3 regions of the Lentzea sp. JNUCC 0626 genome follow, and region 3 is predicted to be linked to each of the others. Evidence: riboswitches for the same ligand, from Rfam matches in the RefSeq annotation. Region 3 holds a riboswitch; each other region holds the start of a gene.
What was found. Region 3 has a riboswitch for glycine ahead of gcvT (glycine cleavage system aminomethyltransferase GcvT). Riboswitches for the same ligand answer to the same signal wherever they lie in the genome.
Positions count from the first base shown of each region.

Region 1: linked by a shared signal. The riboswitch ahead of gcvP (aminomethyl-transferring glycine dehydrogenase) and the one ahead of gcvT (glycine cleavage system aminomethyltransferase GcvT) in region 3 are both predicted to bind glycine.
Region 2: linked by a shared signal. The riboswitch ahead of gcvH (glycine cleavage system protein GcvH) and the one ahead of gcvT (glycine cleavage system aminomethyltransferase GcvT) in region 3 are both predicted to bind glycine.

Region 1 covers NZ_CP171635.1:9,729,705-9,737,012, forward strand. Annotated here, with positions in the region: gene JNUCC0626_RS45795 (CDP-alcohol phosphatidyltransferase family protein) at 1-296, shown strand, start outside; gene gcvH (glycine cleavage system protein GcvH) at 339-722, shown strand; gene garA (glycogen accumulation regulator GarA) at 836-1,294, shown strand; gene JNUCC0626_RS45810 (MerR family transcriptional regulator) at 1,343-1,885, shown strand; gene JNUCC0626_RS45815 (bifunctional nuclease family protein) at 2,010-2,483, shown strand; gene JNUCC0626_RS45820 (MerR family transcriptional regulator) at 2,825-3,391, shown strand; gene JNUCC0626_RS45825 (Clp protease N-terminal domain-containing protein) at 3,479-4,447, shown strand; glycine riboswitch at 4,504-4,599, shown strand; gene gcvP (aminomethyl-transferring glycine dehydrogenase) at 4,755-7,308, shown strand, end outside.
Region 2 covers NZ_CP171635.1:8,369,171-8,376,478, reverse strand. Annotated here, with positions in the region: gene JNUCC0626_RS39130 (hypothetical protein) at 1-548, shown strand, start outside; gene JNUCC0626_RS39125 (L-serine ammonia-lyase) at 535-1,899, opposite strand; gene gcvH (glycine cleavage system protein GcvH) at 1,932-2,315, opposite strand; glycine riboswitch at 2,378-2,471, opposite strand; gene ald (alanine dehydrogenase) at 2,696-3,808, shown strand; gene JNUCC0626_RS39110 (TetR/AcrR family transcriptional regulator) at 3,879-4,559, opposite strand; gene JNUCC0626_RS39105 (MFS transporter) at 4,569-6,017, opposite strand; gene JNUCC0626_RS39100 (hypothetical protein) at 6,470-6,652, shown strand; gene JNUCC0626_RS39095 (hypothetical protein) at 6,652-7,089, shown strand; gene JNUCC0626_RS39090 (ABC transporter ATP-binding protein) at 7,112-7,308, shown strand, end outside.
Region 3 covers NZ_CP171635.1:9,327,495-9,334,802, forward strand. Annotated here, with positions in the region: gene JNUCC0626_RS43790 (GNAT family N-acetyltransferase) at 1-294, opposite strand, end outside; gene JNUCC0626_RS43795 (acyl-CoA dehydrogenase family protein) at 401-1,537, shown strand; gene JNUCC0626_RS43800 (CaiB/BaiF CoA transferase family protein) at 1,534-2,658, shown strand; gene JNUCC0626_RS43805 (hypothetical protein) at 2,996-3,175, shown strand; gene JNUCC0626_RS43810 (helix-turn-helix transcriptional regulator) at 3,340-3,831, shown strand; gene JNUCC0626_RS43815 (hypothetical protein) at 3,956-4,309, shown strand; gene JNUCC0626_RS43820 (DUF3817 domain-containing protein) at 4,324-4,626, shown strand; glycine riboswitch at 4,672-4,762, shown strand; glycine riboswitch at 4,764-4,854, shown strand; gene gcvT (glycine cleavage system aminomethyltransferase GcvT) at 4,954-6,048, shown strand; gene glyA (serine hydroxymethyltransferase) at 6,062-7,308, shown strand, end outside.

The sequences.
Region 1 (7,308 bases), 400 kb from region 3:
TCGCACTGGTGCTGGTCGGGCGCGAGATCGTGGTGGGCATCTGCCTGCTGGTCCTGCGGCAACGCGGCTGGGGCCCGTTCGAGGTCACCTACCTGGGCAAGGCCGCGACCTTCAACCTGCTCTACGCCTTCCCCCTGCTGCTGCTCGCGCAGGGAGACTCGGCGTGGGCGCAGACCGCCCTGCCGATCGCCTACGCGTTCACGGCCTGGGGCGGAGCGCTCTACCTGTGGTCGGCGCTGCTGTACGTCTACCAGTTCTTCCAGGCCCTGAGGGTCACACCTCGCACGGTCGCGTGAAAAGATCACCCCATACAGGTTCAGCACGAGGAGCGCAGTCAGTTGATTCCCGAGGAGCTTCGCTACACCGAGGAGCACGAGTGGATCGCCAGCACAGGCGAGAACACCGTGCGCGTCGGCATCACCGACTACGCCCAGGAACAGCTCGGTGACGTGGTCTTCGTCCAGCTGCCCGAGGTCGGTCACACCGTCTCGGCGGGTGACACGTTCGGTGAGGTCGAGTCCACCAAGAGCGTGTCGGACCTCTACTCGCCGCTCGACGGCGAGGTCGTGGCCATCAACGACGCTCTGGTCCAGACGCCCGACTCCGTCAACACCGACCCGTACGGCGAGGGCTGGATGGTGGAGATCCGTCTGAACGACGCCGAAGCGCTCGAAGGCCTCCTCGACGCGGAGGCGTACAAGGCCTTGGTGGAGAAGGAGTGACGTCGATCTTTCGCCGGATCTTCGGCCGGAAGGGGAGCCGCGCTGAAGGCGGTGACCCCAACGCGATAGGTTTTACCGGAAGTGACGGATCCAGCAGCAGGAGGAGAGCTCAGGTGAGCACGAACGACGGCCCAGGCGTTCCGCCGGAGCAGTCCCCGGAGCGGACCTCCGTCTTCCGGGCGGACTTCCTCCAGGAGATGGAAGGCGGCGCCGAGGCGCCCGCACAGGAGCCGGCCGTTGCCGGTGTTGACGCCCTTCCCGCCGGTTCCGCGCTGCTCGTGGTCAAGCGCGGTCCGAACGCCGGATCCCGGTTCCTGCTGGACCGAGACACGACGAGCGCCGGGCGCCACCCCGACAGCGACATCTTCCTGGACGACGTGACGGTCTCGCGCCGGCACGCCGAGTTCCGCCGGGAGAGCGGCGAGTTCGTCGTCATCGACGTCGGCAGCCTCAACGGCACCTACGTCAACCGCGAGCCGGTCGACCAGGCCGTTCTCGCGAACGGTGACGAGGTTCAGATCGGCAAGTTCCGTCTCGTCTTCCTGACGGGTCCCGGCTCCGCGGGAGCCTGACGCGTGACGGCCGGGCGGCCACAACGCGGGGGCTCGAGCATCGGTGCTGTGCTCGCGCAGCTCCGGCCCGAGTTCCCCGACGTCACCATCTCCAAGATCCGCTTCCTGGAAGCGGAGGGGCTGGTCCGCCCGGCACGCACCGCCTCCGGCTACCGCCAGTTCAGCGTGGCGGACGTCGAGAGGTTGCGCTTCGTGCTGTCCGCACAACGGGACAGGTACTTACCGCTCAAGGTGATCCGCGAGCAGCTCGACGCCGTCCCCGACGGCACGACGTTCGTGACGCGGATAGATCTGCTGGCCCAGACCGGATTCACCGCCGACCAGCTGTCCCAGCTGGAACGCGACGGTCTGCTGCGCCCCGGCCCCGGTGGCCGGTTCACCACCGACGACATCACCGCGCTCCGCACGATCCGGACGATGACCGGACTCGGCGTCGAGCGCGAGCACCTGCGCGCGGTTCGCGCTGCGGCGGACCACGAGGTGGTTCTGCTCAGATCTTTCTCAGATCCCGAGACGGTCCGGGAATTGGCTGACCTCTTCACCTCGTTGCACACGTTGTTGGTGAGAGCAGGTCTGCGGCAATCATCTTGATCACGTTCAGCCCGCAACGATTGAGCACACGGCCCGCTTGGCGGGTAGCGTCGACTGCATACGCCGGGGGATGCTCGGAGACGAACCGGGTACTCCCCAACGAGTCAGAGGGAGGCGAGACCCGATGAGTGAGATGCGCGTCGTGGGCGTCCGGGTGGAGCTGCCCCAGAACCAGCCGATCCTCCTGCTGCGGGAAACCGAGGGCGAGCGGTACCTGCCGATCTGGATCGGGTCCGTCGAGGCCACGGCGATCGCGCTCGAGCAGCAGGGCGTCCGTCCTGCCCGTCCGCTCACCCACGACCTGCTGAAGGACGTCATCGGGGCGTTGGGGCGCAACCTCGAGCAGGTGCGGATCACCGACCTGCAGGAGGGCACGTTCTTCGCCGAGCTCGTGTTCGACGGCGACGTGCGGGTGTCCGCGCGGCCGTCCGACTCGGTGGCGCTCGCGCTGCGGGTAGGCGTGCCCATCCACGCGGACGAGGCCGTCCTCGCCGAAGCCGGGTTGATCATCCCGGACGAGCAGGAGGACGAGGTCGAGAAGTTCCGCGAGTTCCTCGACTCGGTTTCCCCGGAAGACTTCCGCGGCGCGGACACGTAGGCAGACCTGAGGTGCGACGCCTGAGACGCCTGTGAGTGAGTTTCGGTGCGTCGCACTCTGTCTCGTATGGGCTTTCGAACGTTCGTTTGGACGTCACCCGACAGGACTACTTTAGGTCGTTTTTCTCGCTAAACGATCACTAAACGTCACCTGAAACGCCTAGTTCGGGTGACGGTATGACTCTCTACCTGAGGTTGAGGGTCGCAACTCCCCGCGCGTCGCGTTGACCTGCCCTCGGACCGGTCTTACCGTCGAACTCGAGTGGACGTCGCCGGTTCACGAGAGTGGACGCGGCGGCTTGACGGTCATGAGTTTCGTGGCCGTTCCGAGGGGAGGCAGGCGTGGTCGAGGAAGCGCCCTTGAGGGCGGAATCCGGGCTGCAGGGTGAACTGTTCCCGGACTCCTCGCTGCCGGACGAGCTCGTCGGTTACCGAGGGCCCGCGGCGTGCCAGATCGCGGGCATCACGTACCGACAGCTCGACTACTGGGCGCGCACCGGGCTGGTCGCGCCCACGGTGCGGATGGCGCACGGCTCGGGCAGCCAGCGGCTGTACTCCTTCAAGGACATCCTGGTCCTCAAGGTCGTGAAGCGGCTGCTGGACACCGGCGTCTCGTTGCAGAACATCAGGGTGGCGGTCGACCACCTGCGCCGCCGAGGTGTGCAGGACCTGGCGAAGATCACGCTCTTCTCCGACGGCACCACCGTCTACGAGTGCACCTCGCCGGAGGAGGTCGTCGACCTGCTGCAGGGCGGTCAGGGCGTCTTCGGCATCGCGGTGAGCGGGGCGATGCGCGAGATCTCCGGCACGATCCACGAGTTCCCGGCCGAACGGGCGGACGGCGTCGAGATCGCGCCGATGACCGAGGACGAGCTGACCCGTCGTCGTCGCGAGCGCGCCACCGGCTGACCGGCGCGGTGAACGTGGCCGACTGGCCGTCCTGAGTGGCCGGTCGGCAGCAGCGCCGAGAACCCCTTGCTCCCTAGCGTTTCCGGCATGACGCACACCCCTTCAGCGCAGGTGGTCAAGGTCCTGGCGGCGGCCTCGCAGCGCGCCTTCCGGCTGGAGTTCGGCTTCGTCGGCACCGAGAACCTGCTGATCGCACTGGTCGACACCATCGGCCCCGGCCGCAAACTCGGCACGACCTCGCTGACGGCACAGGCGATGGCCAGGGGCACGAGCCACTGGGCCGGTGACGACGGAGGAGTCGTCGCCGAGTCCCACCCGGACGTCATGGCGCTGATGAGCGCCGCCCACCACCACGCCCGCGTCGACACCGTCCTGCCCGTCAGCCGCGCGCTGGAGACCTGCCTGCTGGCCGCCGTGGCGCAGGCAGGCGACGGCGTCCTGACGACGACCCACCTCGCGCTGGCGCTGCTGTCGCTCGACTCCGGGCGGGTCGCCGACCTGATGTTCCTGCACGGCGTGGACGTGGAGGCGACCGCCGCGGCCGTGCGCGCCGACGCCGAACGCAAGTACGCCGAGGTCGAGGAGGCGCCCGCCGTGTGGCTGCTGCGCAAGGCAGGCGCGCTGGAGGGGGAATCCGGCGGCGGGTACGTGCGCTGGCTGACCAAGCTCGTGTCGCGCGGCCAGGGCCTCGGCGGCCCGGTGCTGACCGCAGTGCGCAACGAGGCGGACCGACTGGCTGTGGCCGGACGCCGGGACGTGTCGTCGCGGGATCTGGTGGAGGCGGTGCTGACGCTCGACCACCAGCTGACGGTGGCGGGGTGCAGGCTCAAGCCCGAGTTCGAGTCAGGTGGGGCGGCGGCACTGCGCGAAGCAGGAGTGGACGGCGCCTCTCTGCCGTCTGGAGGCACTGTCGAACGAGCGATGGAACGCGCGAAGCTCGTCGCGGCCCGCAGCGGCGACCCGGTCGTGGGCACCCGGCACCTGCTGCTGGCCGTGCGCGACGACCCCGCCGACCCGGTCGCGGCGGCCCTCGTCGGTCTTCGTGCTGAGACGTAGGTCGCGTCCCTAGCGACTACCCGGGCTGCCTGCGGGTATTCTTCTCGGGTAGTCGCTGAACTCAGGCGGGAGAGTCCGGGTCTCGAACCCGGCGCCGAAGGAGCAAGTCCCTCCCCGGGAACCTCTCAGGCATCCAGGACCGCCAGAGCGAGACGCCTCTGGAAAGTGGACTCCCGCGAGGGAGTCCCGCCGACGGTGAAAGCCCATCAGTGATGGGTGAACCTCTCAGGCGCCCGACATCGGGTACGGACAGAGCGGGGAGGGCACCAGGACACGTGTGCCCGAAGCCAGCCCCCGGAGGCGTTTGATGACGCAGGACCGCATTCCGCTCGCCGCTCTCGAGCACGGCACCCCGTTCGCCGACCGCCACGTCGGCCCGCGTCCCGCCGAACTCGCGCGCATCCTCGACGTCATCGGCGTCGGATCGCTGGAGGAACTGGCGCAGCACGCGGTTCCGTCGTCCATCCACGAGCGCGACCTCGTGCTGGACCTGCCCGCCCCGGCCACCGAGACCGAGGCGCTCGCCGAACTCCGCGAGCTCGCGTCCCAGAACCGGCCGATGACGCAGATGATCGGCCTGGGCTACTACGACACCGTGACGCCGGGCGTGATCCTGCGCAACGTGCTCGAAAGCCCTGCCTGGTACACGGCCTACACGCCGTACCAGCCGGAGATCTCGCAGGGCCGCCTCGAGGCGTTGCTGAACTTCCAGACGATGGTCGGCGACCTGACGGGCCTGCCGACCGCGAACGCGTCCATGTTGGACGAGTCGACCGCCGCCGCCGAGGCGATGACGCTGGTGCGCCGCGCCGGCAAGTCCAAGTCGAACAAGTTCGTCGTCGACTCCGACACGCTGCCGCAGACGCTCGCCGTCATCGAGACGCGCGCCGAGCCGCTCGGCATCGAGATCGTCGTCGCCGACCTGTCGCAGGGCATCGAGGGCCTGGGCCTCGGCGGAGACTTCTACGGCGTGCTGCTGTCCTACCCCGGCGCGTCCGGTGTGGTGCGCGACCAGAAGGCCCTCATCGAGGAGATCCACAACGCGGGCGCGCAGGCCGTCGTCGTCGCCGACCTGCTGGCGCTCACGCTGCTGCGCGCGCCGGGCGAGATCGGCGCGGACGTCGTCGTCGGCACCACCCAGCGCTTCGGCGTCCCGATCGGCTTCGGCGGCCCGCACGCCGGGTACATGGCCGTCCGCTCCGGTCTGGAGCGTCAGCTGCCTGGCCGTCTCGTCGGCGTCTCCGTCGACTCCGACGGCTCGCTCGCCTACCGGTTGGCGTTGCAGACCCGCGAGCAGCACATCCGCCGCGAGAAGGCCACGTCCAACATCTGCACCGCGCAGGTGCTGCTGGCCGTGATCGCCTCCATGTACGCCGTCTACCACGGTCCCGAGGGCCTGCGCGCCATCGCGACCCGCGTGCACCGCCTGGCCACCGTGCTCGCCACGGGCCTGTGCGAGGCCGGTCTGGACGTCGTGCACGGCGAGTTCTTCGACACCGTCGAGGTCCGCGTCGAGGGCAAGGCCGCCGAGGTCGTCGCGAAGGCCCGTGAGGCCGGCATCAACCTGCGTCTGGTCGACGAGGACGTCGTCGCCATCGCGTGTGACGAGAAGACGACCCGTGCGCACGTCGTCGCCGTGTGGAACGCCTTCGGTGTCACCAAGGCCGATGTGGACGCGATCGACGGCGACACCGCCGACGGCATCCCGGCCGACCTTCGCCGCACGTCCGACTACCTGACGCACCCGGTCTTCCACGCGCACCGCTCGGAGACGGCGCTGCTGCGCTACCTGCGCGCGTTGTCCGACAAGGACGTCGCGCTCGACCGCAGCATGATCCCGCTCGGCTCCTGCACGATGAAGCTGAACGCCACCGCGGAGATGGAGTCCATCACGTGGCCGGAGTTCTCGACGCTGCACCCGTTCGCGCCGGTCGAGGACGCCAAGGGCCTGCTCAAGATCGTGTCGGACCTGGAGGCCTGGCTCGCCGAGGTCACCGGCTACGACGCGGTGTCGTTGCAGCCCAACGCCGGCTCGCAGGGTGAGTTCGCCGGTCTGCTCGCGATCCGCGCGTACCACCGCGCCAACGGCAACGCCGACCGCGACGTCTGCCTGATCCCGTCGTCCGCGCACGGCACCAACGCCGCGTCCGCCGTCATGGCCGGCATGCGCGTCGTCGTCGTGAAGTGCGACGACAAGGGCAACATCGACATGGGCCACCTGCGCACCACGGTCGCCGAGCACGCCGACGACCTGGCCGCGATCATGATCACCTACCCGTCGACCCACGGCGTGTACGAGGACACCGTCCGCGAGGTCTGCGGCCTGGTCCACGACGCGGGCGGTCAGGTGTACGTCGACGGCGCGAACCTCAACGCGTTGATCGGCCTCGCGCGCTACGGCAAGTTCGGCTCGGACGTCTCGCACCTGAACCTGCACAAGACGTTCTGCATCCCGCACGGCGGCGGTGGCCCCGGCGTCGGCCCGATCGGCGTGAAGTCCCACCTCGCGCCGTTCCTGCCGAACCACCCGCTGCAGCCCACCGCGGGCCCGGCGACCGGCGTCGGCCCGATCTCCGGCGCCCCGTGGGGTTCCGCGTCGATCCTGCCGATCTCGTGGGCGTACGTGCGCATGATGGGCGGCGACGGCCTGCGCCGCGCGACCCTGACCGCCGTGGCCGCCGCGAACTACGTCGCGCGCCGCCTCGACGAGCACTACCCGGTCCTCTACACCGGCGAGGGCGGCTTCGTCGCCCACGAGTGCATCCTCGACCTGCGCCCGATCACCAAGGCCACCGGTGTGACGGTGGACGACGTCGCGAAGCGCCTCGCCGACTACGGCCTGCACGCCCCGACGATGTCGT
Region 2 (7,308 bases), 960 kb from region 3:
CCGACGAGATCGTGCGCAAGTTCGCCTGGGAGACGACCAGCCATTTCGACCGCGACGAGTACGAGCTCGCCTGGCGCAGGCTCGGGTACCGCGTGGTCGAGGTGTTGGAGCGGGAGCTCGACAACAAGCTCACCGCGGGGTTGCCGTGGGCTCGGTTCGACAGCTGGCCCGAGGGCGAGCAGGAGGCGCTGCGCACGCTGATCACCGACGTCGTCGTGCGGGTGGCCGGTGATCCGGAGCGGCGGCACGAGCTGGACCGCCTCCTCCAAGCCGCCGCGCAGCTGGACCAGGACATGGCTCCCTGGCTGCGACTCCTCGACACCTTCGCGGACGACGTGGTCGTGGAGGTCGCCGGGACCTACGCCTGGGACTACGCGCGGGACAACGGCCCGCTGCTCACCTGGATGTGGTGGGACGATCCCGGCAAGCCGATCCGCGAGTGGCTGGTGTCCGACGAGCTGCGCGCCCGGCTGTCCACAATCGACAACCGGAACGCGCAGAGCACCCTCGAGGACATCGATTTGATGATCGAGTTCAGCACTCGATGACGTTCACGGCGAGTCCGCCGCGTGCCGTCTCCTTGTACTTGACCGACATGTCCTTGCCGGTGTCCCGCATGGTCTTGATGACCTTGTCCAGTGACACGAAGTGCGACCCGTCGCCCCGCAACGCCATCCGCACCGCGGTGATGGCCTTGATGGACGCGACGGCGTTGCGTTCGATGCACGGGATCTGCACCAGGCCGCCGATCGGGTCGCACGTCAACCCGAGGTTGTGCTCCATGGCGATCTCGGCGGCGTTCTCGACCTGTTCGGGCGTGCCGCCGAGCACCTCGGCGAGCCCACCCGCGGCCATCGAGCAGGCCGACCCGACCTCACCCTGGCAGCCGACCTCGGCACCGGAGATCGACGCGTTCTCCTTGAACAGCACGCCGATAGCGCCCGCCGTCAACAAGAACCGGACGACACCGTCGTCGGAAGCACCCGGCACGAACTTCGTGTAGTAGTGCAGAACCGCCGGAACGATGCCCGCCGCGCCGTTGGTCGGCGCCGTGACGACACGGCCACCAGCCGCGTTCTCCTCGTTGACCGCCAACGCGAAGAGAGTCACCCAGTCCATGACCCGCAACGGGTCGGTGACGAAGTGTTCGCTCTCCAGACGCTTGCGCATCTCGGCGGCGCGGCGGCGGACCTTCAGGCCGCCGGGCAGCGTGCCGTGTTCGGTGCAGCCGCGTTCGACGCACTCCTGCATGACGTGCCAGATGTGCAGAAGTCCTTCGCGGATCTCGGTTTCCGTGCGCCACGACAGCTCGTTGGCCATCATGATCTCGCTGATCGACAGGCCGGTCTCGCGGCAGCGCGCGAGGAGTTGGTCGCCGGTCAGGAACGGGTGCGGCAACGGGGTGGTGTCCGGCTTGATCCGGTCGGTGCCCGACGCGTTCTCGTCGACGACGAACCCGCCGCCGATCGAGTAGTAGACGGCGTGCTCGACCGACTTGCCGTCCGCGAACGCCTCGAAGCTCATCCCGTTGGGGTGCAACGGGAGTGACTTGCGGCGGTGCATGACGAGGTCGCGGTCGTGGGTGAACGCGATCTCGTGCGTCCCGCCGAGCCTCAGCCGTCCACTGGAGATGATCTCCTCGACGCGTTCGGCGGCGACGGAGGGGTCGACCTCCTCGGGGAGGTTGCCCTCCAGGCCGAGGAACACGGCCTTCGGGCTGCCGTGGCCGTGGCCGGTCGCGCCGAGCGACCCGAACAGCTGGACGTGCACGCGGTCCACAGTGGACAACTGAGGGCCGAGCTTGTCGACGAACATCGCGGCCGCGCGCATCGGGCCGACCGTGTGGGAGCTGGACGGTCCGATGCCGACGGAGAACAGGTCGAAAACGCTGATCGCCACTGATCAGTCCTTCGTGGTGGGGCGGAGCGGAGTCAGTCGGTCTTGGTGAGCTCGGCGTACTTGGCCGCCGTGAGCAGGTTCTCGGCCGACTCGACGCGGACCTTGAACAGCCAGCCCTCGCCGTACGGGTCGTTGTTCACGATCGCCGGGTCCTGCACGACGGCGTCGTTGACCTCGATGATCTCCCCGGTGACGGGCGAGAACAGGTCGCTGACGGACTTGGTGGACTCGAGCTCACCGCAGACGGAGTTGGTGACGACCTTGGCACCGACCTCGGGCAGCTGCACGTAGACGATGTCGCCGAGCGCGTCGGCGGCGTACGCGGTGATTCCGCAGGTCAGCGGGTCCTGGGTGCCCGGCGTCCAGTCGACCCACTCGTGTTCGACGGTGTAGAGCAGGTTCTCGGGGAACTCCACGGCGACTCCTCTGGCTGTGACGGGTCAGGACAACTAGCGCCCCCTCCGCCGTGCAGAGTTGCCTACCCCGAGTGGTCTTGCTGCCTGAGAGTGTGCGGGAGCTTGCCCCTTCGGCGCCCCGACTGCGTTCGTCGAGGTCTCTCCCACGCGGGTTCTGGCGCTCGCGCGCCGCGGCCGGTGTTCAGTTCTCGGCGCGAACGCTATGTGCGGCCCCCGCCGAGTGTCAACGCGGGAACGTCAAGTGGAACGCGAACAACACTCAGGTCGCTCTGTCCTAACTGAACAACCGGAGGGTTACCGGATAGTGCGATCAGCACAGTGACATGACCTTGTGACTGGCCCACATTATGAGATGTCGGCCACCGAACGGAGGAGTCATCGTGCGGATCGCTGTTCCCCGCGAGATCAAGAACCACGAGTACCGCGTCGCTCTCACCCCTGCCGGTGCGCACGAGCTGACCAGCCGCGGCCACGACGTCTACGTCGAGCAGGGTGCCGGTCTCGGTTCCGCGATCACGGACGAGGAGTACCTCGCCGCGGGCGCCAAGATCCTCGCGACCGCCGACGACGTGTGGGCCGAGGGCGACCTGGTGCTCAAGGTCAAGGAGCCGATCGCCGAGGAGTACCCCCGTCTGCGCGCCGGCCAGACCCTCTTCACGTATCTGCACCTCGCCGCCGACAAGCCGCTGACCGAGGCGCTGCTGGCGTCCGGCACCACGGCCATCGCCTACGAGACCGTGCAGCTGCCGAACCGCGCGCTGCCGCTGCTCGCCCCGATGTCCGAGGTCGCGGGCCGCCTCGCCCCGCAGGTCGGCGCGTTCAGCCTGATGAAGCCCTCCGGCGGCCGCGGCGTGCTGCCCGGCGGCGTCCCCGGTGTCGCCCCGGCCCGCGTGGTCGTGATCGGCGGCGGCGTGGCGGGCGTCAACGCGGCCACCATCGCCGTCGGCATGGGCGCGGACGTGCAGATCCTCGACACCAACGTCGACCGCCTGCGCCAGATCGACGCCCAGTTCCAGGGCCGTCTGCGCACGCTCGCGTCCAACGCGTTCTCCGTCGAGCAGGCCGTCCGCGAGGCCGACCTGGTCATCGGCGCCGTGCTCGTCCCCGGTGCCGCCGCGCCGAAGCTCGTGTCGAACGCGCTGGTCGCCGACATGAAGCCGGGCTCCGTGCTCGTCGACATCGCGATCGACCAGGGCGGTTGCTTCGAGGACTCGCGTCCCACCACGCACGCCGAGCCGACCTACGAGGTCCACAACTCGGTCTTCTACTGCGTGGCGAACATGCCGGGCGCCGTGCCGCGCACCTCGACCTACGCGCTGACCAACGTGACGCTGCCGTACGCCGTCGCGCTGGCCGACAAGGGCTGGGAGAAGGCGCTGAAGGACGACCGTTCGCTCGCCCTGGGCCTGAACGTGCACGCCGGGCAGCTCACCAACGGCCCGGTGGCCGAGGCGACCGGCCTCGCGCACACGCCGCTGGAGTCCGTGGTCTGAAAGCCGACCAGATGAATGCCAACTGAATGAATGAGGCCCCCGCACGCGTCAATCGCTGCGGGGGTTTCGCCTATCTGAGGGCGGCGACGCGCGCCTTGATGCCGTCGATCACGCAGTCCAGCCCGAACTCGAACTGCCCGTCCAGCGTCCACACCTCGGGTTCGTCCAGCATCGCGACGTACCTGGGGTGCTTGTCGCGGTAGAGGTCGGCGATCTTGCCCATGTCCGGCGGCGGCGAGTCCATCCCGCCGCGCCCGACGAAGTTGACCTCCGCGACCGCGTACCCGTTGACGTAGCTGCCCACCGTGGAGATCGACTGGGCGGCGACCACGGTGGACAGACCGGCGCGCAGCATCGGCCCGAACATGGCGTCCGCGTAGGCCACCGCGTTCGGGCCGATGGTGTTGAACTGCCCGATCCCGCGGATCCACCACGGGTGCTTCAGCGCGAGCTGACGCAGTTCGTGCATCAACGCGCGCACCGCGATCTCCCAGTCGGTCTCGGGATCGGGCAGGGTGAACTCGCCGTAGACCTCGTCGAGGCAGAGCTCGATCAGCGCGTCCTTCGTCGGAACGTGCCAGTACAACGACATGGGTGCCGCGCCGAGCGCCGCCGCGAGCTTGCGCATGGACAGCTTCTGCAGGCCGTCGGCGTCCAGCATCTCCATCGCCTTGCGCACGATGGCGTCCCGGCTCAGGCCGAGGGGCTGGCCGCTGCCGGGCCTGGGCTTGCTGAACCACACGCTGTCCACGTCGCGATCCTATGCACGTCGCAGCAGCACGCTGGCCACAACACCTCCCAGGAACACGGCGACAGCGCCGATGATCAGGCTGACGCTCATGCCGTTCGAGAACGCCTCGCGCACGACCGTGATGTCCGCACCGCTGTGCAACGCCTCTTGCAGCGAACGCCCCGACACGCCGTCCGGCAGTGACGCGACGAACCGCGCCGACAGCAGCGCGCCCAGCACGGCGATGCCGAACGAGGAGCCCAGTTCCGTCAACGTGCCCGACAGCCCGGACGCGATGCCGGCGCGTTCCGGCGGGATCGACCCCATCAGGGCGTTGACCGCAACGGGTTGCGACACACCGACTCCGACGCCGATGAGCACCAGTCCGGCGAGCGTCGGCGGGTAGGTGTCGCCGATCGAGAGCAGCAGCACGCCGCCCGCGACGATCGTCATGCCCAGCAACATCGCCCGGCCCGCGCCGAGCTTCATCACGAGCTGCCCCAACGTGTTGCTGGTGATGAGCAACGCGACCGCCATCGGTGCCACGCGCACCCCGGCCTCCAACGGGCTGTACCCCAGCACGCCCTGAAGGTGTTGCGTCAGCAGGAAGAGCGAGCCCGCCATGCCGAACGCCGCCAGCACGCCCGACGCCACCGCGCCGGTGAACCGCCGGTTCCGGAAGAACCCGAGATCGAGCATCGGGTCGGCGGTGTGCCGTTCCCACAACGCGAACCCGGTCATGGTGACGATCCCGATCGCCACCGGCACGCCGAACTCGGCCGAGCCGAAGCCGTGCTCCGGCACCTCGATCACCGCGTACACGATCGACACCATGCCGATGATCGACAGGATCGAGCCGAGGACATCGGGCCTGCGCACGGTCGGGTCCTTGGACTCCGGCACCAGGAACGCGACGGCCGCGATCGCGAGCAGCGCCACCGGCACGTTGATCAGGAACACCGAGCCCCACCAGAAGTGCTTGATCAGCGCGCCGCCGATCACCGGCCCGGCCGCGAAGCCAAGCGACGTGACGGCGGCCCAGATGCCGATGGCCTTCGGGCGTTCCTTGTCGTCGAACAACTGCATGAGCACGGCCAGCGTGCCCGGCATCAGCACCGCGGCGCCGATCCCCATGAACCCGCGGGCCGCGATCAACGCCTCGGACGAGCCCGCGTAGGCCGCGACCGCGCTGCCCGTGCCGAACAGCACCAGGCCGACCAGCAACGCGCGCTTGCGGCCGAACCTGTCGCTCAGCGACCCGGTCGTGAGCAGCAGGCCCGCCAGCGCGAGCGAGTAGGCGTTGATCATCCACTGGATGTCGGCGGTGCTCGCGTCCAAGCCGGTGGAGATCGACGGGATCGCCACGTTCAGCACGGTGTTGTCGAGCACCACGACCATCACGGACAGGCACAGCACGCCGAGCACGGCCCAGCGTTGCGGGTGCGGGTGCACCACGGCCTTCTCGGTCGTCGAAGTCATCGTTCCTCCCCCTTACGGTGTACGAGGAACTTACAGCGTACGAGACCGCTGGGCGCAAGCCTTTTACGCTCAGGACAGAACGAAGAGGTCGCTACAGAAGCGAAGGAGTTTCAAGGAAGGCCCGGGGGTGCGGGGGTGTCCCCCGACTAGCACTGCGGGCTCCGGCGAAATTGGTCGAAGACCAATGAGCACCGGAGCCCGCCACGTAAAGGGCGGCCGCGCTCAACCAGCCTGGGGGTCACTGGGAGCGGGGCCGCCGTCACCAAATATAGCGGGCCTTGGCGGCGCGCGCCCAGCACCCCCGCCGAAACGCGACCCAAAAGTTTCCCCGAGTGGACCACTGCCCGTGTCCGGCCCGTCCAGCAAACGAGTGAATTCCGGGTCGCGCGGTGCGGCGAGCAGGGGGTTCGGCCGATGAAGACGGAGTCGGGTGTCCCTCGAAGGGAGATTCCATGGCTGAACCACAGGGATGGATCCACTGCCACGACCCGTTCGGTCGCGACAGATCGATGACCGTGCTGGTGGAGAACGACCGGGTCCTGCTGGTCACGCCTCCTGGCGAGACCGCTGTGATGTCCGCCACTCAGACGCGTCGGCTGGGCTCTTTGCTCGACCAGGCCACGGCGAAGATGTGATGGACGAGACCCTGCGCGACGCGGTGCTGCAACGCCTGGCACTGCTGGACAAAGTCGCCGAGCACGGAGAAGCCGAGGCACTGGTCCCGTTGGCCCGCGCGGAGATCCACCGCCTCGCGGACGGCTGGCGCCTGCTGCTGACGGTGCACCAACCCGACGAGGACGGCCGCTGCAAGGCCTGTCCCGGCTGGCTGCGTCGTCGCCGGTGGCCTTGCCAGGTCTGGAACATGGCGCACCAGCACCTCATCGGCGAAGGGCTGCCGCACCGCGAACGGCGGCGGCCGTTGCGCAACCCCTTCACTCGATCAGGTGTTATCGAAGTGCCGGAGGAGACCCCTGCGGAGCTGACGACCGAGCTGCCAGTCGTGGCGGCGGAACCGTCGGTCGTGCACCGCGCGCCCGTCGTGTCCCGTCCCAAGCACGCCTTGCCGGACTGATCGTTCAGGCAGGATGGGCCGCATGCATGACGGCAGCGGCCTCATAGCGGTCCAGAACCTGACCAAGCACTTCGGTCCCGTGGCCGCTGTGCAGAACCTGAGCTTCACCGTGTCACCCGGCAGCGTGACGGGCTTCCTCGGCCCGAACGGCGCGGGCAAGACGACGACCCTGCGGATGCTGCTCGGTCTCGTGCGGCCCACCGCCGGCACGGCGACGAT
Region 3 (7,308 bases):
CACGGTCCTGACCAGGGCTTCCCCGACGCCGAGGCCGCGGTGGGAGTCGCGCACCCACATCGAGTAGAGGTAGAGGCCCTCCGGCTTGGCGGTCGCGGCGACCAGGGCCACGGGCTTCGGGTCGAGCGCGACGAGCTTCAGGCCTTCCCCGGCCCGTTCCCGCCACTCGTCCTCGGTGTAGGCCTGTTCGCGGGCCAGCGTCGACCCGAACTCCGCGGGGTCGCTTCGCAGCGCTTCCAGGCGGACGTCGCGCCAGAGCGCCCACTCGTCCGGCTCGACCTGGTGGATGTGCATACCGGTCAGTCTGGACGACCGGGGTGGGAATTTCGCTCAGTTTTCGGCGGTCGCACTGGCGCGGCGGTCATGGCGTGGATCACCTCCCGGTGGTTTCGTGGACCGCATGGCAGAGCGTCGATCGCGGTGGATGGACAGCGACCTGGACCAGTTGCGCCAGCTCGCGCGCACGTTCTTCGAGAAGGAGGTCACGCCGAACGTCGAACGCTTCGCCGAGCAGAAGCAGGTCGACCGCGACCTGTGGCGCAAGGCCGGTGAGCTCGGGCTGCTGTGCCTGAGCATCCCCGAGGAGTACGGCGGTGGCGGCGGCACGTTCGCACACGAGGCCGTGTTGTTGGAGGAGCAGGCACGGGCGGGCGACAGCGCGTGGGGCAACAGCGTCCACAGCGGCATCGTCGCCCACTACCTCAACTCCTACGGCACCGAAGAGCAGAAGCTGCGCTGGTTGCCGAAGCTCGCGTCCGGTGAGTACGTCGGCGCGATCGCCATGTCCGAACCCGGTGCGGGTTCGGACCTCCAGGGCATCCGGACGAAGGCTCTCAAAGACGGCGACGAGTACGTCATCAACGGCTCGAAGACGTTCATCACCAACGGCGTGCACGCGGACCTCGTCATCGTCGTCGCCAAGACCGACCCGACGCAGGGCGCCACCGGCATCTCGCTGCTGGTCGTCGAGAACGACATCCGCCGCGGCCGCGTGCTCGACAAGGTCGGCATGAAGGGCCAGGACACGGCCGAGCTGTTCTTCGACGACGTGCGCGTGCCCGCCGCGAACCTCCTCGGCGGGCAGGAGGGGCTCGGGTTCGTCCAGCTCATGCAGCAGCTGCCGCAGGAACGCCTGATCATCGGCGTCTGCTGCATCGCGGGCATCGAGGCGGCCACCGAGCTGACGTTGAAGTACGTGAAGGAGCGCACGGCGTTCGGCAAGGAGCTGATCAAGTTCCAGAACACCCGGTTCAAGCTCGCCGAGTGTGCCACCGAGGCGGCCGTGACCAGGGCGTTCATCGACGAGTGCATCGAGAAGCACCTGCGCGGCGAACTGGACGTGCCGACCGCGGCGATGGCGAAGTGGTGGGCGAGTGACCGGCTGAGCAAGGTCGTCGACGAGTGCGTGCAGCTCTTCGGCGGCTACGGCTACATGACCGAGTACCCGATCGCACGGGCCTGGTCCGACGCCCGCGTGCAGCGGATCTACGGCGGCACGAACGAGATCATGAAGGAAATCATCGCGAGGTCCTTGTGAGCGGCCCGCTGGCAGGACTGCGGGTCGTCGAACTCGCCGGACTCGCGCCCGCGCCGTTCGGTGCCATGGTGCTGGCCGACCTGGGCGCGGACGTGATCCAGGTGCACAAGCCGGGGAGCCGGTCGACCGTCCCCGGCGACTTCCTCACCCGCTCGCGGCGGTCGATCGCGGTGGACACCCGCAAACCCGAGGGCGCCGAGCTGGTCCTGGCCCTGGTCGAACGCTCGGACGTGCTGATCGAGGGGTTCCGGCCGGGCGTCACCGAACGGCTGGGCATCGGCCCGGCCCAGGCCCTCGCCCGCAACCCGCGCCTTATATATGGGCGCATGACCGGCTGGGGCCAGGACGGGCCGCTGGCAGACCGGGCGGGACACGACATCAACTACATCGCCGTGGCGGGCGCGCTGGAGCCGTTGGGACGGGCCGGCGGGCCGCCGTCGTTCCCGATCAACCTGCTCGGCGACTTCGGCGGGGGAGGCCTGCTGCTGGCCCTCGGCGTGCTCGCGGCGCTGTATGAAAGGGAACGCTCCGGGCGTGGCCAGGTCGTGGACGCCGCCATGGTCGACGGGGCGGCGTTGCTGACGACGTTCCTGCACGGCATGCGGTCCGCGGGCATGTGGTCCGGCGGGCGCGGCGAGAACATGCTCGACGGTGGAGTGCCGTTCTACGACGTCTACGAGGCGGCCGACGGGCGGTACGTCGCCATCGGCGCGTTGGAGGAGAAGTTCTACGCCGACCTGGTGCGCGTGCTCGGCCTGGAGGACGCACCTTCACGCAACGACCCGGCGAACTGGCCTGAGCTGCGCGAACGCATCGCGGCGGCGGTGAAGACCCGGCCCCGGGACGAGTGGGCGGACCTCGCGCGGGACACGGACGCGTGCCTGGCGCCGGTGCTCACCCCGGCCGAGGCGGTGAATCACCCGTACAACGCAGCCCGCAACACTTTCGTGGACGTGTCCGGTTCGTCGCATCCGGCCCCCGCGCCCCGGTTCGACCGCACTCCTGCGGCGATTCCGACGGCACCTGTTTCGACCGGAACGAACACCGACGAAGTGCTTGCCGACATGGGTGTGGCGGACGAGCGAATTATGGAACTGCGGCGGTCTGGAGTAATTGGATGAATGCTCGGGTGCGCATTAAAGGCGCCACGAAGGCGTGACGGTGCGTGATGGGCCGTGTTCGGCATCCGGGTGAGCCCCGGTGCAACAGTCCTGCTTCCAAGCTGTGGGATGCGAGGGAGTCCGTGTTCACCTCGTGCCCAGGACATCGGCGCAGTTGAGGCCTGTCTTTAGCCGCCATTCGGGTGACGTTGGCCGCTGTGCAGGCGTGTGCCGCAGGCAGAACCCGGGGAGAGTTTGGCGTGGTCGTTGTTCATCGGCCGGGTGAATGAGGGACCATGACGGGTGACACGGGCGGTCCGCCGCCTGACCGGTGAACCACACGGACGGAGAGGTACCTGTGAACCTCAAGAAGGTGCTAGTGCTGGCGGGCGTCGCGCTGGTGCTGTTCCTCCTGATCACCCAGCCCGAGCAGTCCGCTTCGGCGGTCCAGCAGGTCCTCGGCTGGCTGCGTCAGGGCGCGGAGTCGATCATCACCTTCGTCAGGAGCCTCTTCGGGACGGCCACCCCGCTCAGCTAGTGACAGTCGGTGATCCTCGACCGTCTGCGTTGAGCCGGACGGGTGGAATGCGACCAATCACGCACTGGTAACGGGTGTTCTGGGGATTCAGGGTCTGGCGATTGTCAGACCTACCGAATACCTTCCGCTGCAATGGCCGATCCCCGACCGACGAGGAGGCACATATGGTCGAGGACTCCGGGGTCCACGAGCTGTTGCAGCAGTGGGCGGCTGAACGGTCTGATGACGCAGAGATGCAGGAGGTGAACCGGATCAAGAACGCGTGGCTCGCGGAGGCTCCCCCCTCGGCGCCTGGCATCCCCGTCCAGCGGGGCGGCAGGAGTGGGTCGCGTGGCTTGGTCAAGGTCGACTCGGCGGATCCGGCCTACGTGGCCGCGATGCGCAAGCGGGCGCCGGAGGCACCCGAGGCGATGCTCGCCGCCGCGGCGAGCTACTGGCAGTTGGTGGGCGACGTCGCCGAGGCCGAGCAGTGGTGGGACGCGGGCATCAGCCCGTTGGACCAGCGCGCGCTCGACTACCGCGCGGCCGGCCTCACGCCTGCCGATCTCGGGAGGCGCCTGGGACCGATGACGGTTCTCCAGCACCTTCGTCGTGGCTCTGCCGCGGCCTGGTGTGTTGCTCGTCTGCGGAGGCAGCGCCGGGACGGCGTGGCGTAGTTGGGAAACGGGCTGTCGGAGGCGGCAGCCCCGTAACCAACACCCCTCAAACGGGCGGCCTCCGTGCGGGAGGCCTCACCCAAGTAGTGTGGAGGTCGTGCGCGGCCTCCTTACTCCCCAACGTGTGCTGATCGCGTTCGCCTGTCTGGCGGCGCTGATCGTCTGTTGCGGGCTCGCCTGGTGGCAGTGGCAGCGCTTCGAGTCCGCCAGCGGCACGTTCCAGAACCTGGGCTACGTGCTGCAGTGGCCGCTGTTCGGCCTCTTCCCCCTCTTCATGGTCTGGCGCTTCCGCAAGCTCGCGCGCGAACGCCGTGACGAGGCTCTCTCACCCGAGCCGGTTGCACCCGCTCCCAGGCAGGAAAGTACGGTTGTCGCCGTCAAACCCGCGCCTGTCGAGCACTTCGACGATGACGAAGACGCGGAGCTCGCGGCCTACAACCGCATGCTCGCGGACCTCAACGCGCGGGACGGTCGTTGAGCGAAGGCGGGCAGATGAAGGGTGCGTTGACCCGGTTCAGGGTCATGGCTTACGTGGTCGGAGTCTTCCTGCTGCTCCTGGTCGTGGCGATGGTGCTCAAATACGCCGCGGACATGGGCGGCGCGATGAAGGTCGTCGGCCCGGTCCACGGCTTCCTCTACGCCATCTACCTGGTGATTTCCGTCGACCTGGCGCTGAAGCTGCGCTGGTCCATCAAGGGCACGGCGCTGGTGCTGCTCGCCGGCACGATCCCGTTCCTGTCGTTCTGGGCGGAGCGCAAGGTGGTCGAGAAGACGGCGCAGGGCGTGCCGCTGTGACGTTTGGCCTGCTAGCGTCTGGGGCTACCAACTGAACACGGCCGTCGATGTCGCGCGGGAGAGTCCCCTTCAGCGGGGACACCGTAGGAGCAACTCCTCCCCGGAATCTCTCAGGTACAGGTACCGCGCGACGCAGGCAACTCTGGAAAGCAGGCTCCCCGGGAGCCTCGCCCACGGTGCAAGCCACGCTCGTCGTGGTGAAGCTCTCAGGCTCATGACAGAGGGGGAGGCTCGCTCTAGTGAGGAGTCTCCGATGGACCGTGTCATTCTTCTGATGCCTCAGCCGGCCGCGTCCGGCTCTTCGGCGCACCCTGGAGGAGCGTTCTGATGTCCCGCCTCACGCCTCTGAACGCCGAGCACGAGCAGCTCGGCGCGATGTTCACCGACTTCGCGGGCTGGCGGATGCCGCTGCGCTACTCGTCCGAACTCGCGGAGCACCACGCCGTGCGCCAGACCGCCGGACTGTTCGACCTCACGCACATGGGTGAGATCGTGCTGACCGGTCCGCAGGCCGGCGTGGCCCTCGACTTCGCGCTGGTCGGCCACATCTCCGCGCTGGCCGTCGGCAAGGCCCGCTACACGATGATCACCCAGGCCGACGGCGGCGTGCTCGACGACCTGATCGTGTACCGCCTCGGCGACGAGGAGTTCATGGTCGTCGCGAACGCCTCCAACGCTTCAATGGTGGCTGAAGCGCTGGTCGAGCGCGCCGCCGGGTTCGATACGGTCGTGACGGACAAGTCGACGGACTACGCGTTGATCGCGATCCAGGGCCCGAAGTCGGTCGAGATCCTGTCGGGGCTCACCGAGACGGACCTGGCGACGGTCAAGTACTACGCCTCGTACCCGTCGAAGGTCGCCGGCGTCGACGCGCTGCTGGCCCGCACCGGCTACACCGGTGAGGAGGGCTTCGAGCTGTTCGTCGCGCCCGCCGACGCCGGTGCCGTCTGGGCGGCGTTGCTGGAGGCCGGCGAGGCGCACGAGCTCAAGCCGTGCGGTCTCGGCTGCCGCGACACGTTGCGCCTCGAAGCCGGGATGCCGTTGTACGGCAACGAACTCACCACGTCGCTCACGCCGTACCACGCCGGTCTCGGCCGCGTCGTGAAGCTCGACAAGCCCGGCGACTTCGTGGGCCGCGACGCGCTGACGAAGGTGTCGGAGTCCGATGTGGACTCGGTCCTGGTCGGACTGAAGACGCCCGAACGTCGTGCCCCGCGCCACGGTTACGCGGTCCTCAACGGCGACGACGTCGTAGGCGAGGTGACGTCGGGCGCGCTGTCCCCGACCCTCGGCTACTCCGTCGCCATGGCCTACGTGAACAAGGCCAGTGCCGAGCCCGGCACCCCACTGCTGGTCGACGTCCGCGGCAAGAAGCAGCCGGTCGAGGTCGTCGCACTTCCGTTCTACAAGCGCGCCAAGTAGGGAGATCTTTCCGATGTCCGACCAGTTCAACGCTTCCCTCGCGGAGTACGACCCCGAGGTTGCGCAGGCCGTGGCGGCCGAGCTGGCGCGCCAGCAGGGCACGCTCGAGATGATCGCCTCGGAGAACTTCACCCCCGTGTCGGTGCTCCAGGCCCAGGGCTCGGTGCTCACCAACAAGTACGCCGAGGGCTACCCGGGCCGTCGCTACTACGGCGGCTGCGAGCACGTGGACGTCGTCGAGCGCCTCGCCATCGAGCGCATCAAGTCGCTCTTCGGCGCGGGCTTCGCGAACGTCCAGCCGCACTCCGGCGCCCAGGCCAACGCGGCCGCCATGTTCGCGCTGCTCCAGCCCGGCGACACGATCCTGGGCCTGGACCTCGCGCACGGCGGTCACCTGACGCACGGCATGCGCATCAACTTCTCCGGCAAGCTCTACAACGTCGTGCCGTACCACGTCTCCGACGGTGACGGCCGCGTCGACATGGCCGAGGTCGAGCGCCTCGCCCAGGAGCACCGCCCGAAGCTGATCGTCGCGGGCTGGTCCGCCTACCCGCGTCAGCTGGACTTCGCCGAGTTCCGCCGCATCGCGGACTCGGTCGAGGCCTACCTGATGGTCGACATGGCGCACTTCGCGGGCCTCGTGGCCGCGGACCTGCACCCGTCGCCCGTGCCGCACGCGCACGTCACGACGACCACGACCCACAAGACCCTCGGCGGTCCGCGTGGTGGCGTGATCCTGTCGAACGAGGCCGACATCGCCAAGAAGATCAACTCGGCGGTGTTCCCCGGTCAGCAGGGCGGTCCGCTGGAGCACGTGATCGCGGCGAAGGCCGTGGCGTTCAAGCACGCCGCGTCGCCCGAGTTCGCCGACCGCCAGCGCCGCACACTGGAAGGCGCGCGCATCCTGGCCGACCGCCTCTCGCAGGCCGACGTGGCCGCGGCGGGCGTGAAGGTCCTCACCGGCGGCACGGACGTCCACCTGGTCCTGGTCGACCTGGTGAACTCCGAGCTCGACGGCAAGCAGGCCGAGGACGTGCTGCACCAGATCGGCATCACGGTCAACCGCAACGCCGTGCCGAACGACCCGCGTCCCCCGATGGTGACGTCGGGTCTGCGCATCGGCACGCCGGCGCTCGCGACCCGCGGGTTCGGCGAGGTGGACTTCACCGAGGTCGCCGACGTGATCGCGGAGGCCCTCAAGCCGGGTGCCGCGATCGACGAACTGCGGGCCCGCGTCGAGGTTCTCGCGGCCAAGCACCC